2 regions of the Rhizobium sp. K102 genome follow, and region 2 is predicted to be linked to the other one. Evidence: riboswitches for the same ligand, from Rfam matches in the RefSeq annotation. Region 2 holds a riboswitch; the other holds the start of a gene.
The links. Region 2 has a riboswitch for S-adenosylmethionine ahead of MHI61_RS20885 (O-succinylhomoserine sulfhydrylase). Riboswitches for the same ligand answer to the same signal wherever they lie in the genome.
Positions count from the first base shown of each region.

Region 1: it holds a riboswitch for S-adenosylmethionine, as region 2 does, so the genes downstream of both, metA (homoserine O-succinyltransferase) here and MHI61_RS20885 (O-succinylhomoserine sulfhydrylase) in region 2, are expected to answer to the same signal.

Region 1 is NZ_CP092436.1:3,727,210-3,735,172, forward strand. Features, by position in the region: gene nagA (N-acetylglucosamine-6-phosphate deacetylase) at 1-874, opposite strand, end outside; gene MHI61_RS24345 (SIS domain-containing protein) at 874-1,905, opposite strand; gene MHI61_RS24350 (GntR family transcriptional regulator) at 1,902-2,675, opposite strand; gene MHI61_RS24355 (aldose epimerase family protein) at 2,809-3,831, opposite strand; gene metA (homoserine O-succinyltransferase) at 3,946-4,869, opposite strand; SAM riboswitch at 4,919-4,996, opposite strand; gene MHI61_RS24365 (ABC transporter ATP-binding protein/permease) at 5,152-7,002, shown strand; gene MHI61_RS24370 (ABC-F family ATP-binding cassette domain-containing protein) at 7,069-7,963, opposite strand, start outside.
Region 2 is NZ_CP092436.1:3,013,345-3,021,307, forward strand. Features, by position in the region: gene MHI61_RS20860 (efflux RND transporter permease subunit) at 1-789, opposite strand, end outside; gene MHI61_RS20865 (efflux RND transporter periplasmic adaptor subunit) at 786-1,904, opposite strand; gene MHI61_RS20870 (TetR/AcrR family transcriptional regulator) at 2,003-2,590, shown strand; tRNA gene MHI61_RS20875 (tRNA-Gly) at 2,610-2,683, opposite strand; gene MHI61_RS20880 (2'-deoxycytidine 5'-triphosphate deaminase) at 2,744-3,838, opposite strand; SAM riboswitch at 3,911-3,989, shown strand; gene MHI61_RS20885 (O-succinylhomoserine sulfhydrylase) at 4,034-5,218, shown strand; gene apaG (Co2+/Mg2+ efflux protein ApaG) at 5,423-5,815, shown strand; gene MHI61_RS20895 (hypothetical protein) at 6,403-6,813, opposite strand; gene MHI61_RS20900 (Hsp33 family molecular chaperone) at 6,935-7,927, opposite strand.

The DNA of each region.
Region 1 (7,963 bases), 710 kb from region 2:
TGCGCCCGTTCAGCGTGAACGAATCCTTTTCCGATCCGACGAGCGACATCGCGTCGGTGACGAAGAACAGTTTGCCTTCGCCGCGTTTGGCGCGCAGCGCCGTGCGCAAAGCCTTCGGATCGACGTGATGGCCGTCGGCAATGATGCCGCACCAGGTCGAGGGATGATCGATCGCCGCGCCGACGAGGCCGGGGGCGCGATGTCCCATCTGGCTCATCGCGTTGAAGAGATGCGTGACGCCGCGCGCCCCGGCATCGAAACGTTCCTCCGCCGCCTCGCTCGAACAATCGGAATGGCCGATGCTGACGGTGACGCCGGCTTCGGCAAGTTCGCGCACCTGGGCAACCGTCACCTGTTCGGCGGCAATAGTGACGAGCAGCGTGCCGATCGCCTCACGCGCCCGGATGAAGGCCTTGACGTCGCGGTCCTCCACCGGCCGCATCAATTCGGCCAGGTGCGCGCCTTTGCGCGCCGGCGCCAGATGCGGGCCTTCGAGATGCAGGCCTGCGACGCCGCGGTTGCCTTTGACAGCCTCGATCGCGGCCTCGATCGCGGCAATGGAGGCCTCTGCCGTATCCGTGATCAGCGTCGGCAGCAGCGACGTCGTGCCGTAGGGCCGATGCCCGCCGGCGATGATCTCCATCGAGGCGACGGATGGTTCGTCGTTCAGCATCCGTCCGCCGCCGCCGTTGACCTGCGCATCGATGAAGCCGGCCGAAAGCACGCCGCCGGCAAGCGTCACCGTCTCGCCGTCCGGCAGATCGTTTGTCGCAACGATCGCTTCGACCCGGCCGTCGGCGACGATCAGCGCCTTGTCGTCGTGGAAGCGCTCGCCGTGGAAAATACGGGCGCCGATGAAGATCTTGCGGGCCATCAGACCGTCTCCGTCACCTTGAGCAGGTTTGCCGGCTTGTCCGGATCGAAGCCCTTGCGGCGCGTCACCGACTCGATCAGCCGGTAATAGACGAGCAGCGACACCAGCGGATCGACGAGACCGTTGCCCGTCGTCGGCACCCGCAGATTGAGGCCAGAGAGTGGCTGCGTGGAGAAACCGACAGTGGTGGCGCCGAGCTTCTGCAGGCGCTCCAGCGCCTGGCCGTTATTGGCGAAGGCCGCGTCGTCAGGCGCAAAGGCGACGATTGGAAAGCCCGGCTGCACCAGGCGCATCGGACCGTGCATCAGTTCCGCCAGCGAGAAAGCTTCGGCATGCAGGCCGGCAGTTTCCTTGGCCTTCAGCGCCGCTTCAAGCGCGATAGCGAAAGCCGGGCCGCGGCCGCCCGTATAGAGCGAGGTCGCATGGAAGAGCACTTCTTCGGCTGCCGCCGTATCGATCCCGGCGGTTGCCGAAAGCGCCTCCGGCAGCTTGGCGAGCGCTGTCTGCAGGTCGAACGCGCCGCCGATCGCAGCCGTCACGCCGGCAAGGGCGGCAACGGAAGCGATGAAGGACTTCGTTGCCGCAACGCTCTTTTCGGCGCCGGCATTCAGGCCGAGAACGATATCGGCCTGTTTCGCCAGCGGGCTGTCGGTGACGTTGACGACGGCGATCGTCGTCGCCCCGCCCTTCTTGGCCGCCTCCTGCAGCGCCACGATATCGGGGCTTGCACCCGATTGCGAGACGGTGAAATGCACGCCGCCCTTCAGATGGAGCGCGGCGCCGTAAACGGAAGCGATCGACGGACCGACGGACGCAACCGGAACGCCGCAGGTGATCTCGAAAAGATATTTGAAGAAGGTGGCGGCGTGATCCGAGGAACCGCGCGCCGCCGTCGTCACGACGCTCGGGCGGGCGGACGAAAACAGCCGGGCGATCTCGTCAAAGACCGGCTTTTCCTTTTCGAGAAGTGTGGCTACCACCTCCGGCGACTGGCCGGCTTCCTGCAGCATCAGCGACTGGTTCTCACTCATAGGTCATCTCCGATTCTCAATTCGGCAACGAAATCATAGGCATCGCCGCGATAGTGCGAGCGGGTGTATTCAACGACGCGCTGGTCTTCCAGGCGCGAGACGCGCTCGATCAGAAGCGCCGGCGCGCCTGATTTGACGTTCAGGATGGCGGCCGAGGACGGGTCGAGCGTGACCGCGGTCAGCCGCTGCAGCGCCCGCACCGGCCTGTGGCCGTTGGCCGCCAGCGCATCGTAAAGCGATCCTTCGCCGCCGGCATCGTCGCCCAGGAACTTGATCGGCACCACCGCGCGCTCGATCGCCAGCGGCAGGCCGTCGGCAAGACGCAAGCGGTCGAGCCGCAGAACCGACTCGTCGCCACCGAGGCCGAGCAGGAAGGATTCCTCCGGTGACGGCCTGTTGACCGACCGCGACAAGATCCGTGCGGCCGGCAGCCGCCCGCGCGAGCGCATGTCGGCGGAGAAGGAGGACAGCCGCCAGAGCGACTGTTCCATGCGCTCCACTCTGCTCGATACGAAAGTACCGCTTCCGTGCCGCGATTCCAGTACGCCCGACGCCATCAGATCGCGATAGGCGGTGCGCACGGTGACGCGGCCGAGCTTCAAGGCCTCGGCAAGGTCGCGCTCGCCCGGAAGCGCTGCGCCAGGCTTCAGCAGGCCTTCTTGCACAAGGCCGGTCAGGGCCTGCGCCAGCCGCTTGTAGAGCGGCCCGGTCAGCCCCGCGTCACGCAGGCCGCGGCTATTCAGTTCCCCTATCAGACTGGTTCTATCCATGGGCAGGTAATAGAACCTATTTAGAACCAATCGGCAAGACTCAATCGGATGTCGATAGAAAAAAGCCTCCCCGGCGAGTGTCCGGAGAGGGTTTCATAGCGCTCGAATTGACAGGCGTTCCTCCGGCGGACGCTCAGCTCTTGGTAAAGATATAATCCGTCTCCTGGCGCAGCACTTCGCCGGGGCGCAGCACCGCATTCGGGAAACCTTGGTGATTGATGGCATCCGGCCAGACCTGGGTTTCCAGGCAGAAGCCGGCGAAGGGGCCGTATTTGCGCCCACCGAGGCCGGGCGCCCCGGTATTCAGCTTGAAACCGGCATAGAACTGCACGCCCGGCTCGGTGCTGCGCACCTCAAGCGACATACCGGAATAAAGGCTGCGGGCGAGCGCGACGCTGCGCTTGGCGGTGCGTTCGGCTGACAGGCAGAAATTATGGTCGTACAGCACCTGCTCGCTGCCGACGAAACGCTTCATCGGCGTCATTTCGCGCAGGTCGAATTCCGTGCCGGCAACGGAACGAATCTCGCCGGTCGGCACCTGCCGCTCATCGGTCGGCAGATAGTGATCGGCGGCGATCATGATATCGTGGCCAAGCGCATCCTCGCGGCCGTCGAGATTGAAATAGGCGTGCTGGCAGACATTGGCGAGCGTCGGCTGATCACTGGTCGATTCGTAGGTAACCGACAGTTCGCCGTTGCCGTGCACCCAGAAGGTTGCCTGGATGGTGCAATTGCCGGGATAGCCGGCGCGGCCATCGGGATCGACGATCTTCAGCACCACGCGGTCGACGTCATGTTCGACGATCGTCCAGTTGCGTTTGGCGATATTGTCGCTGCCGCCATGCAGATGCGTGACGCCGTTTTCGTTCGGCTCGAGCTGATAGTCCTTGCCGTCGAGCGTGAATTTGCCGCCGCCGATCCGGTTGGCGCAGCGGCCCGGCGTCGCGCCGAAATAGGCCGAATAGAGCGGATAGCTGTCGAACTTCTCAAAGCCGAGCGAGAGCGGCGCGTCATGTCCGTCAAGGCGCAGATCCTGGATGACCGCGCCCCAGCTGATGATCTTGGCCGTCAGCCCGCCGCCCTTGATGACGACGCGATAGACCGTTTCGCCCGCCTTCGTCTGCCCGAAAACTTCCCGCTCCAACTTCTCCGACATGATCGACATCCGTTCCGTTCTATCCTTGGGGTTCAGGACCGGAACCTGCCCGCATTTGCTTCAATCCGCAACCGGTCGGAACAGAAAGAAATGCCGCGGCATCCGCTCATCCGCTCAGAGATCCATGCCGATCTCTTCAACGTCATAGGGCGTCGTCTGGTAGATTTCGTTGATCCAGTTGCCGAACAGGAGATGCGCGTGGCTGCGCCAGCGGTTCTGCGGCGCAAGCGCCGGATCGTTATGCGGGAAGTAATTGTGCGGCATCTTGATCGGCACGCCGGCGTCGACATCACGGAAATACTCGTCCGAGAGCGAGGTTGAATCATATTCGACATGATTGAACATGTAGAGTCGCCGGCCCCTTTTCTCATGCACGAGGCAGACGCCCATCTCGCTCGATTCCATCAGAATTTCCAGGCTGTCGGATTTCTCGATGTCGGCGCGCCGCACCTCCGTCCAGCGCGACACCGGCACTTCGAAATTATCGGAAAAGCCGTTGAGATAGATCGAGGAAGGCTTCAGGTTCCGGTGGCGGTAGACGCCGAAGGCCTTCTCCTTCAGCTCGTATTTCGGAACGCCGTGGAAATGATAGATCGCCGCCATGGCGCCCCAGCAGACGTTCATCGTCGAATGGACATTGGTTTCGGTCCAGTCGAGAATCTCCTGCATCTCTTTCCAATAGGTGACGTCTTCATAGGGCAGGAGTTCGATCGGCGCGCCGGTGATGATGAAGCCGTCGAATTTGCGCTGCTTTACCTCCTCCCAGGTCTGGTAGAAGGCAAGCAGGTGATCTTCGGAAGTATTCTTCGCCTTGTGCCCGCCGATGCGGATCAGCGACAGCTCCACCTGCAGCGGCGAGGCGCCGACCAGGCGGGCCATCTGCAGTTCGGTCTTGATCTTGTTGGGCATGAGATTGAGCAGCCCGATCTGCAACGGGCGGATGTCCTGTCGGATCGCCATCGTCTCGGTCATTACCCGTACACCCTCCTGGACGAGGGTTTCGAAAGCGGGCAGCGTATCGGGGATCTTGATGGGCATTGCGGTCACTCGATCAAAAATAAAAAACCGGCGGCGACAAAAAATCGCTACCGGTCCGCACGCGGCCCTTTAGCGACTTTTTTAACGTGGCTGCAAGCCGGCCGGCCAAATCACCACGGAATGCCTTAATTAGCCCCAGTTGCGCGACGAATCAACTGCCGAATGCATGCAGCGGCGACTCAGGCAAGCCTCATCACAGTTTAATGACTGATAGAATCTGTTGATAGACCGGTAACGCCACCATGCTAATAATGACAGTATGGGCGGTGTTGGAAAAGCGTGATGGCAGATAAGACCAAGGGGAGGCCGGGTATCCGCAGGCAGGATGGAGTAGGGTATGATTTCAGCCTGACTTATCGCCTCGGGGTGATGTTCTCAGCATTCTGGAATTCTGAAGTGCGTGGCAAGGTGCTGTTTCTGGCGACCGTGCTGATCCTCGTCATCCTGGCGACGTCTTATGGCCAGGTCATTCTCAATGAATGGAACGCCCCCTTCTACGATTCGCTCGAGCGCCGAGACCTCGGCGAATTTTTCCACCAGCTCGAAATCTTCGCGATGATCGCCGGCACGCTGCTGCTGCTCAACGTGCTGCAGGCTTGGCTCAATCAGATGACCGCGCTTTATATGCGCGAAGGCCTGTCGCGCGATCTCGTCGACCAGTGGCTGAAGCGCAAGCGGGCGCTGCGGCTCGCCTCCAGCGGTCTGATCGGCGTCAACCCGGATCAGCGGCTGCACGAGGACTCCCGCAATCTCGCCGAAAGCACGACGGGGCTCGTTCTCGGCCTGCTGCAGTCGACCATTCTTCTGGTGAGCTTCATCGGCGTGCTCTGGCAGCTTTCCAGTGGCTTCATCTTCCACATCAACGGCCACAGCTTCTCCATTCCGGGCTACATGGTCTGGGCCGCAATCTTTTACGCCGCCTCCGCCTCGGTGCTGAGCCAGGTCGTCGGCCGCAAACTGGTCAAGCTCAATGCCGACCGCTTCTCGAAAGAGGCCGAGCTTCGCTTCACGCTGATGCATGCCAATGAGAACATGCCGGCGATCACCGTCGCGCGCGGCGAGGAGAACGAGCGCCGGCGCATCAACACCGATATCAGCTCGGTGCTGAGGGTCGTCAAGCGGCTCGCCATGGCCAATACCAACCTCACCTGGGTTTCGGCCGGCTACGGCTGGCTGGTGATCGTTATCCCGATCATTGTCGCTGCGCCCGCCTATTTCTCCGGCGGCCTCACCCTCGGCCAGCTGATGATGTCGGTCGGCGCCTTCAACCAGGTCAACACCGCGCTGCGCTGGTATGTCGCCAATTTCGGCCCGATCGCCGAATGGCGCGCCACACTGATGCGCGTCACCGATTTCCGCCAGGCGCTGCTCGACATGGACGAGGACTACGACCTGAAGGACAGCATCGCCTATGAAAATACCGCACCCGACACGCTGACGCTGAAGGATGTAGTGATCAACGCCAAGATCGGTGAAGATATCGACGAATGCGGGGGTTTCCGCCTGCGCGAAACCGATGTCGTGATCAAGGCCGGCGAAAAAATCATGATCAACGGCGATCATAGCGTCAATCGCAAGCTGCTGTTCCAGGCCATGGCCGGCCTCTGGCCGTGCGGCAGCGGCACGATGGGTCTGCCGCCGGTCGACGATATGCTGTTCGTGCCGCAGATCGCCTATGTTCCGGGCGGCACGCTGCGCGAGGCGCTGGCCTTCCCCGAAAGCTCCGATGCTTACGAGAAAGCCGCCGTCGAGGCCGCCCTCGACAAGGCCGGTCTGCATTCGCTGATCACAAGGCTCGATACCCGCGCCCGCTGGGACAAGCTGCTCGACAGCGACGAACAGAAGGCGATCGGTTTCGCCCGCCTGTTGCTCGTACGTCCGCGCTGGATCATCTTCGACGAAGTGCTCGAGGGCATGGAGCCGGAGTGGCAAGCAACGATGGCAAAGCTGCTGACCTCCATGCCCGAAACCGGCATGATCTATATCGGCCGCTCCGAAGCCTATCTCGAGGTGCTGCAGCCGCGCGTCCTGCATCTGCAGGCGCTGCCGTCAAAATCCGAAGAGCCGCAGCCGCAGGTCGCCCAGACGGGCGCCAGTACGGGCGCCGCCGCCGTCCCTGCCCCGGCGCTTTAGCGCCGCTCCGGCCGTCCGGCCGGTACTCTGGTTACATGGATGACGCGAGCGGCTGAGTTGCGAAAGTCAGCCCTCCAGCTCTTCCCGCAGCATTTCGAGCTCCAGCCACTCCTCTTCCATCTTCGTGAGGCTGGCGCGCAGTTTCTCCATCTCGACGGCAAGCCGGTTGAAGGCAGCGGGATCACGCGTGAAGAGATTGGGATCAGCCATCACAACTTCGCGCTTGGCAATCTCGGCTTCGGCTTTCGCCATCTCCTTCGGCAGGGTTTCCAGCGCGAATTTCTGCTTGAAGGAGAGCTTGCCCTTCGCGCTTCCCGTGGCAGGCGCCGTCTCCTGGGTTTTCGGCCTCTCCGCCGTCTTCTCGGCCTTCTTACGCTCTTCAAGCGCGCCCTTGCGCTGGGCTAGCATATCCGAATAGCCGCCCGCATATTCGATCCAGCGGCCGTCTGGCGCATCCGGCACGGCGGGCGCGATCGTCGAGGTCACGGTGCGGTCGAGGAAATCGCGGTCGTGGCTGACGAGAATGACGGTGCCGGGAAAGCCGGCGACGATTTCCTGCAGGAGGTCGAGCGTCTCGATATCGAGATCGTTGGTCGGCTCGTCGAGGATCAGGAGGTTTGCAGGGCGTGACAGGATGCGGGCCAGCATCAGCCGGGCGCGCTCGCCGCCGGAGAGGCTCCTGATCGGCGTCCGCGCCTGTTCCGGCTGAAACAGGAACTCCTTCATGTAGCCAGTGACATGCCGTTGCTCGCCGTTGACGATCAGGTTTTCGCCGCGCCCGTCCGTCAGGTAGTTTGCAAGCGTATCCTCGGGATCGAGATCCTCGCGCTTCTGGTCGAGTGTCGCGATCTCCAGATTGGTGCCGAGCTTTATCGTGCCGCTATCCGGGGCAAGCAGCCCGGTCAGCATTTTCAGCAATGTCGTCTTGCCGGCGCCGTTTGGCCCAACCAAGCCAATGCAA
Region 2 (7,963 bases):
CACTTCGGCAAAATCCGAGAGTTTCAGCGTGCGTCCAGCTGCGACGATCGGCGTGTCGGCGATCGCCTGGATGCTGTCATAGGCGCCATCGAAGCGAATGAAGACCTGCGGGCCGCGCGTATCGATCGACCCCGCCGGCGTCACGGCGTTTTGCCGCTGCAGAGCGGCCGCGATGTCCTGTGCCGAAATGCCGAGGGTGGCGAGCTTCGCATAGGAAAATTCGACAAAGATCTGTTCGGGCCGCTCACCGAGGATGTTGATCTTCTTGACGCCAGGCACATGCAGAAGATCCTGACGGATCACCTCGGCTTGGCGCACCAGCTCGCGCATCGGCATGCCCTTGGCCTTCAGCGCATAAAGGCCGAAGCTGACATCGGAATACTCGTCGTTGACGAAAGGACCGAAGACGCCCTGGGGCAGATTGCGGGCCTCGTCCCCAAGCTTCTTTCGGGCCTGGTAGAATTCCTCTTCGACCGCCGTGGACGGCGTACTGTCCTTCAGCGTCACAGTCAAAAAGGCGTATCCCGGCCGGGTTGTCGTCTCGACACGATCGTACCAGGTGAGTTCCTGGAGGCGCTTCTCCAGCGGCTCGGCGACCAGATCCTGCATCTCGCGCGCCGTCGCGCCCGGCCACACGGTCGTCACGGTCAAGGTTTTGATGGTGAATGAGGGGTCCTCCGCGCGCCCAAGCTTGACGAAGGCATAGGCGCCGGCGGCGGCCAGCAGAATGATGAAGAACAGCGTAACGGCCCGTTCGCGGACGGCGAGCGCGGATAGATTGAAGTTCATTGTTTTGCCGCCTCTGCCTGTTCTACCTTGGTGCGCACGCTGGCGCCGTCCTGCAGCAGATGGGCGCCGAGAGCGACGACCGGCTCGCCTGCTTTAACGCTGGAAACCACCGCGACCTCCTCGCCTATTTGTTCAATTTTCACCTGCCTGAAGTGGACGGTTGAAGATTTCTCATCGAAGACCCACACGCCGGTTCGGCTGCCGTCATCCAGAACCGCGCCGACAGGCACCGCGGCCTGCGATGGTCCCCTGCTGTTGGAGATCCTGATCGTCACCGTCGCGCCCAGCGGGGCCGACGCTGCTGCGCCATCCAGAACCCAGCGCGCTTCATAGGTGCGGGTTTGAGGGTCGGCGGCGTCGGAAATCTGCCGCAGCCGCGCCCTGTCCCGCCGGCCTTCGTTTCCGTAGATGCTGGCATCGGCTGTCTGACCGATCTCAGGCCGCAGGAATTCAGGAAGCCAGACCAGTGCTTCACGCGGACCGGCCTGTGCGAGCCGGACGACGGTTTGTCCTGCCGTCACCACCTGCCCCGGCTCGCCGAGCGTTTCGACAACCGTCCCATCGGTATCGGCAACGAGGACGGAATAGGCGGTCTCATTCTCTGCGACCTTCGCGTCCGCTTCCGCCGCGGCAAGCTGCGCGGTGGCGGTGTCGAGGGCTGCCTTTGCCTGCTCATAGCGCTGCGGCGTCGCGGCCAATCCATTTTTCACCAAGGCGGCATAGCGCCGCTCGTCGGCTTGCGCCTGGATCAGCACTGCTTGCGCTGCGGCGACCGCGTTTCGTTTCGCCGTCAAAGCCAGACGCAGATCGGTCTCGTCGACACGCATCAGCGGCTGACCGGCCTTGACCGGCACGCCAACGTCCACATAACGCTGCATGATCTTGCCGGGCACACGGAAGCCGAGATTGCTCTGCACCCGGGAGGCGATGGTGCCCGTGAAGGTGCGTTCGGCTGCCTCCGGGTTTTTTGCCTCCACCAGCTTGACGAAGGGGGGTGCCGTGCGGGGATCGGCGGCTTTTGCACTGGCTTTGGACGGCTCCTCGAAAAGCACGAAAGCGGTGGCGCCGGCAGCAGCCACAAGTGCGAAAGCGCCAAGTAATATTTTGCGATTCATCTCATTAACCCTTATTGACCGGCACGGCGGATCATTTAGATTGCGATCTAACTCTAAAACTGGTATAGATGTCAAATGAAATCTAATTGGAGGTCGCTATGAGAGTCAGCCGTGCCCAGGCCGAGGCCAACCGCGAAACGGTGATCAATGTCGCAAGCCGGCTCTTCCGGGAGCATGGTTTCGACGGCATCGGACTGAAAGATCTGATGAAAGGTGCCGGCCTCACCCAAGGCGGATTTTACAAACAGTTCCGATCGAAAGACGATCTTGCGGCGCTGGCGTCCGGCCGAGCGATGGAGAGTGCAATTCGCCGGTGGTCGAGAGTTGCCGCCGGAAGCAGCGATCCCTTCGGCGCGGTTGTCGGCATGTATCTGTCGACCGGGCACCAGGAAGAGAAAGGCGACGGCTGCCCCCTGGCTGCGCTCGGATCCGATGCGGCGCGCCAGAGCGAAGAGGTGCGCGCTCCGTTCCAGGATGGCATTGAAGCGCATCTTCGGATCCTCGACGAATTGATCCCGGCATCGGACGGCACAAAACAGTACGAGAAAGCCATGATCGTGCTGTCCCTCATGGTCGGCGCCGTAACCATCTCTCGCATCATGACCGATGAGGCCATGTCGGAGCGACTGCTGGAAACCGCCGCCGATGCGGTCAAGCGCATCGCGGGCGACACGGACGAAGAATGAGATTTCTGTGACGAGGGGCTGGAGCGGGTGAAGGGAATCGAACCCTCGTATTCAGCTTGGGAAGCTGCTGCTCTACCATTGAGCTACACCCGCGACGGGTTGAGATTTCCAACAGATGGGGGCTGCTGTCAAGTCGCCCTCGAGTGCTGCGCCTCAGATGCGGAAGTGTTTCGAGAGTTTGAGGCCCTGGGCCTGGTAGTTGGAGCCGAGGCCGGAGCCGTAGAGGCTCGCCGGCTTTTCCTGCATGTGTTCGTAGACGAGGCGGCCGACAATCTGGCCGTCCTCGAGGATGAAGGGCACTTCGTGGCTGCGCACTTCGAGCACGGCGCGGCTGCCGCGCCCGCCGGCAGGCGCATGGCCGAAGCCCGGATCGAAGAAGCCGGCGTAGTGGACGCGGAATTCGCCGACCAGCGGATCGAACGGGGTCATTTCGGCGGCATAATCCGGCGGCACATGCACGGCCTCGCGCGAGACGAGGATATAGAATTCGTCGGGATCGAGGATCAGTTCGTTGCGGCCACGGCTATAGAGCGGCTCCCAGAAATCGAAGATGTCGTGCTGGTCCTTCTCGTCGACATCGACGACGGCGGTGTGGTGCTTGCCGCGATAGCCGATCAGGCCGTCCTTGTCGCCGCTGAGATCGATCGACAGCGCGATGCCGCCGCCCGATACGTTCGGCTGCTTGCTGGCGACGAGCGTCTCGCTTTCGTGCAGCTTCAAGAGTTCCGGTTCGCCGAGCATGGACTGGCCGACGCGGAAGCGGATCTGCGACAGGCGCGAGCCGCGGCGCACGACGATCGGAAAGGTGCGCGGGCTGATTTCGAGATAGAGCGGGCCGGAATAGCCTGGTGGAATCTTGTCGAATTCCTGGGCGTAATCGGTGATGACGCGGGTGAAGATATCGAGCCTGCCGGTCGAGCTCTTCGGATTGGCCGAGGCCGACATATCGGCCGGCAGCGCCAAGCTCTCCATCAGCGGCACGATGTAGACACAGCCGGTTTCGAGCACCGCGCCCTGGGACAGATCGATCACGTGCAGGCTGAGGCGGTCGAGCTTGTCCGACACGAGATGCGAGGGACCGGGCATGAAGGAGGCGCGGACGCGAAAGGCCTTGGACCCCAAGCGCAGGTCCAGACTTGCCGGCTGGATCTGATCGCGGTCCAGCTCCCGCTCGGAGTTAAGACGCCCCGTTTCAAACAGCGCTGCGATCGCGCGGTCCGCCAGAATTCCAGTTTTGCGAGCCATCATGCCCCATCCATCTTTTGCGCCGACAAAACCAAATACGGGGAATTGACGCAAGCAGCTAACAGCAGTATTGCAGATTTATCCCGTGGTGATTTGGCCGGTCGGCTTGCAGCCACGTTAAACAAGTGGCTAAAAAGACCGGGTTATGAAACCGGTCTGCTTTTGCGGCCGGTTTTTTTGTTATTTGAAGGTGATGGCATGAGCAAGACCTGGCGCCCGGCAACCCAACTCGTCCATGGCGGCACGCTGCGTTCGCAATATGGCGAAACGTCCGAGGCAATCTATCTCACGCAGGGCTTCGTCTATGACACGTCGGAAGCCGCCGAGGCCCGGTTCAAGGGCGAGACGGACGGCTACATCTACGCCCGCTACGGCAGCCCGACCAACGACATGTTCGAAAAGCGCATGTGCATGCTCGAAGGTGCCGAAGATGCCCGCGCCACCGCCTCCGGCATGGCCGCCGTCAGCGCCGCGATCCTCTGCCAGGTCAAGGCGGGCGACCATATCGTTGCCGCGCGCGCCCTCTTCGGTTCTTGCCGCTGGGTGGTGGAAACGCTGGCGCCGAAATACGGCATCGAATGCACGCTGGTCGACGGCCGCGACCTCAAGAATTGGGAAGAGGCAATCCGGCCGAACACCAAGGTGTTCTTCCTGGAAAGCCCGACCAACCCGACGCTCGAGATCGTCGATATCGCCGGCGTGGCAAAACTCGCCAACCAGGTCGGCGCCAAGGTAGTGGTCGACAACGTCTTCGCCACGCCGCTCTTCCAGAAGCCGTTGGAACTCGGCGCCCATATCGTCGTCTATTCCGCCACCAAACATATCGACGGCCAGGGCCGGTGCCTCGGCGGCGTGGTGCTGGCCGACAAGGCCTGGATCGACGAGAACCTGCACGACTATTTCCGCCATACCGGCCCGGCCATGTCGCCGTTCAACGCCTGGACGCTGCTGAAGGGCATCGAGACGCTGCCGCTGCGCGTGCGTCAGCAGACGCAGAATGCCGCAAAGATCGCCGATTTCCTGGCCGAGCAGAACAAGGTCGCCAAGGTTATCTATCCCGGCCGCAAGGACCACCCGCAGGCCGACATCATCGCCAGGCAGATGACCGGCGGCTCGACGCTTGTCGCCTTCGAACTGAAGGGCGGCAAGGACGCGGCCTTCGCGCTGCAGAACGCGCTCGATATCATCAAGATCTCCAACAATCTCGGCGACAGCAAGAGCCTGATCACCCATCCGGCGACGACGACCCACAAGAACCTGACGGAAGAGGCGCGCGCCGAACTCGGCATCTCGCCGGGCACCGTTCGTCTTTCGGCCGGCATCGAGGATACGGACGACCTGATCGAGGATTTCGCCAAGGCGCTTGCCAAGGCCTCGGCCTGATCGACATCATTGGCGGCCGAGCCTCCGGGTTCGGCCGCGGGATCGGCGCACCGGCTCTGCCAAATAAAATAATACTGACAATTAGGCTTAACGATCGAAAACCATGCGATCACGGCTGTTTCATCACCGATCAACGTTCCGTTTCTTGACGGATAGGGCCTTCTTATAAGATACGGGTAACATATCTTGACTAAGGTGCAAGGCATGTATCGCGCCCTCACTAGAGATATCGAAGTCGTCGTCGAACCATTCTATCTGGAGGAGCAATCCGATCCGGAAGACGATCGCTATGTCTGGGGCTACCGGATTGTCATCAGCAACAATTCCGGCGTCGCCGTTCGCCTCATCAACCGCTACTGGAACATCACCGACCAGAACGGCGTGGTGGACGAGGTGACCGGCCCCGGCGTCGTCGGCGAACAGCCGCGGCTCAGCCCCGGCGACACCTACGAATATTCCTCCGGCTGCCCGCTCGACACGCCCTCCGGGCTGATGTTCGGCCATTACCAGATGGAAACGGACGAAGGCGAACTGTTCGACGTCGACATCCCCGCCTTCTCGCTGGATTCACCTGGGCTGCTGCGCGTGCTCAATTGAGCGCGCAGGTTCGCGGTCGCTTCGTCAGTGCGAACACGAACGCCGTGCTTGCCGCATGAGTCTCGGGTCAAGCCCGAGGACGACGGAGCGTGGGGACAACGGCCGGCAAGAGGCGAGAGGCCGGGAACAACTTCAGCAAAAGTGCGCAGCGGTTTTGTTGGAAGTGGGGTTTGCTTTACGTGCTTCTCACGCAAATTCGCTTGCGCATTTTGCTGGAATTCCGAGACGTATCGCCTCTTGCCGCTCGTTTCTTCCCACTCTCCGTCGTCCTCGGGCTTGACCCGAGGACCCATGCGGCAAGCACTGCGCGTGGATGCGGCCGCCTGCGGCCGGATGCAGCCTTCCAGTCAGTACCGACATGGACGCCGTACCCGCGGTCGTGGATCCTCGGGCTTGCCCAGTCATCAATCTGCTAAAGGTCAAAAGGATCCGAGGCCTGGGTGCCCGGCTTTGCTTCGAACGGATCTTTTGATTGTGGCGGCGCCGGCTGTTTTGCGACCGCATCGTTTACCGCCTTTTGGCAGGCGAGCAACTCATCCGCTGCCCGGGCGGAATCTTTCAGACCGAGGGCAACAATCTGCTTTCCTCTAAAGCTCGCGGAAACTCAGTTTGCCAGCGAACTCCTCAACCAAATCGGGATCCTTGAAATCAATCCATAATGATTTGAGGCCAGCGAGATCCAGACCTCTCGCATCAACCGTCCGTTTAGACTGGTCGAACGAGAGTTCGATGGGATAATGCTTACCTTTCTCTAAGGATTTCCAGTTTGGATTTCCGAGCAGAATGTAAAGAGGGTTGTCCTTTTTTCGGAAATTGAAGCCAAGACGAAAAATGGTGTCGTCATCAAAGGAAGTCAGAACAAAACAGCCATTGTCTAAAGTCGGGTCGACAGCCACGCTCCAGCCCCCGACCTCTTTCCATTGGATTGTCTCGTCATCAGCCAAGCCAATTCGTGGCATCGCAGCCATGAATGCGAGTACGAAATACAAAAAGCGCATGAAGGCCCCATCCCCAAAGAGCCAGTTGGATAATAGGTGCACAGTGACTACCGAAAGTCGAGTCACTGTGCTGGGATCATCGCTAATCTTTTGTATTTGTTCGACGTGTCCTCAATCGATCCTACTCAGCCGGCTGAAGCTCGGTCGGCTCGAACCGGTAGGTGGTCGAGCAGAATTCGCAGGTCACGGCGATCTCGCCGTTTTCCTGGCTTTCCTCGATCTCCTCGGCCGAAAAGCCCTTCAGCACGCCCTTGATCTTGTCGCGCGAACAGCTGCAGCGATCGAAGACGGCGCGCGGTTCGTAGACGCGCACGCCGCGTTCGTGGAACAGCCGGAACAAGAGCCGCTCGGTGCCGACAAGCGGGTCGGTCAACTCGTCGGCGTCGATCGTCTCGACCAGTGAGCGGGCTTCGACCCAGGCGTCGTCCTCGCCATGCGGGCGGTCGCCGTTATCGCCATCGCCGCCGTGGAGATCCGGGTGGCGCATGCGCTCAGGCGCTTCGGGCAGGAATTGGGCGACGAGGCCGCCGGCCCGCCAGCGATGGCGCGGCTTGCCGGCATCGTCGCGATCGAAGAGCTCGGCCGCGGCAAGGCGCACGCGCGTCGGGATCTGTTCCGACTGGCGGAAATAGACACCGGCAATCTCCTCGAGCGAGGTGCCGTCAAGCGCGACAATGCCCTGATAGGGCTGCGCGAACTTGCCCTGGTCGATGGTGAAGGCGAGCACCCCCTTGCCGAGCAGCTGTTCCGGCTCGGTTTCGCCCGCTTCAACCGCCTTGGCAAGCAGCGCCTGATCGAAACGGGCATAGGCGCGGACATTTTCCGGCGTCGAGAAATCGGCGACGAGGAGATCGACCGGGCCATCGCCCTTGGTCTGCACGGTGAACTTGCCGTCGAACTTCAGCGAGGTGCCGAGCAGCACCGTCAGCACGACGACTTCGGCAAGCAGCCGGGCGACGGGCGCGGGATAATGATGGCGCTCGAGGATCGCATCGAGCATCGGGCCGAGCTGGACGGCGCGGCCGCGCACATCCAGACCCTCCACCTGGAAAGGGACGACATGGTCATCGCCGGCGAAATCGAACTGGCCGAGGGCGGCTGCAGCTTCTGCCATGGCTTTCACTCCTAGTTTTCAAGCGATGAGCAAGTG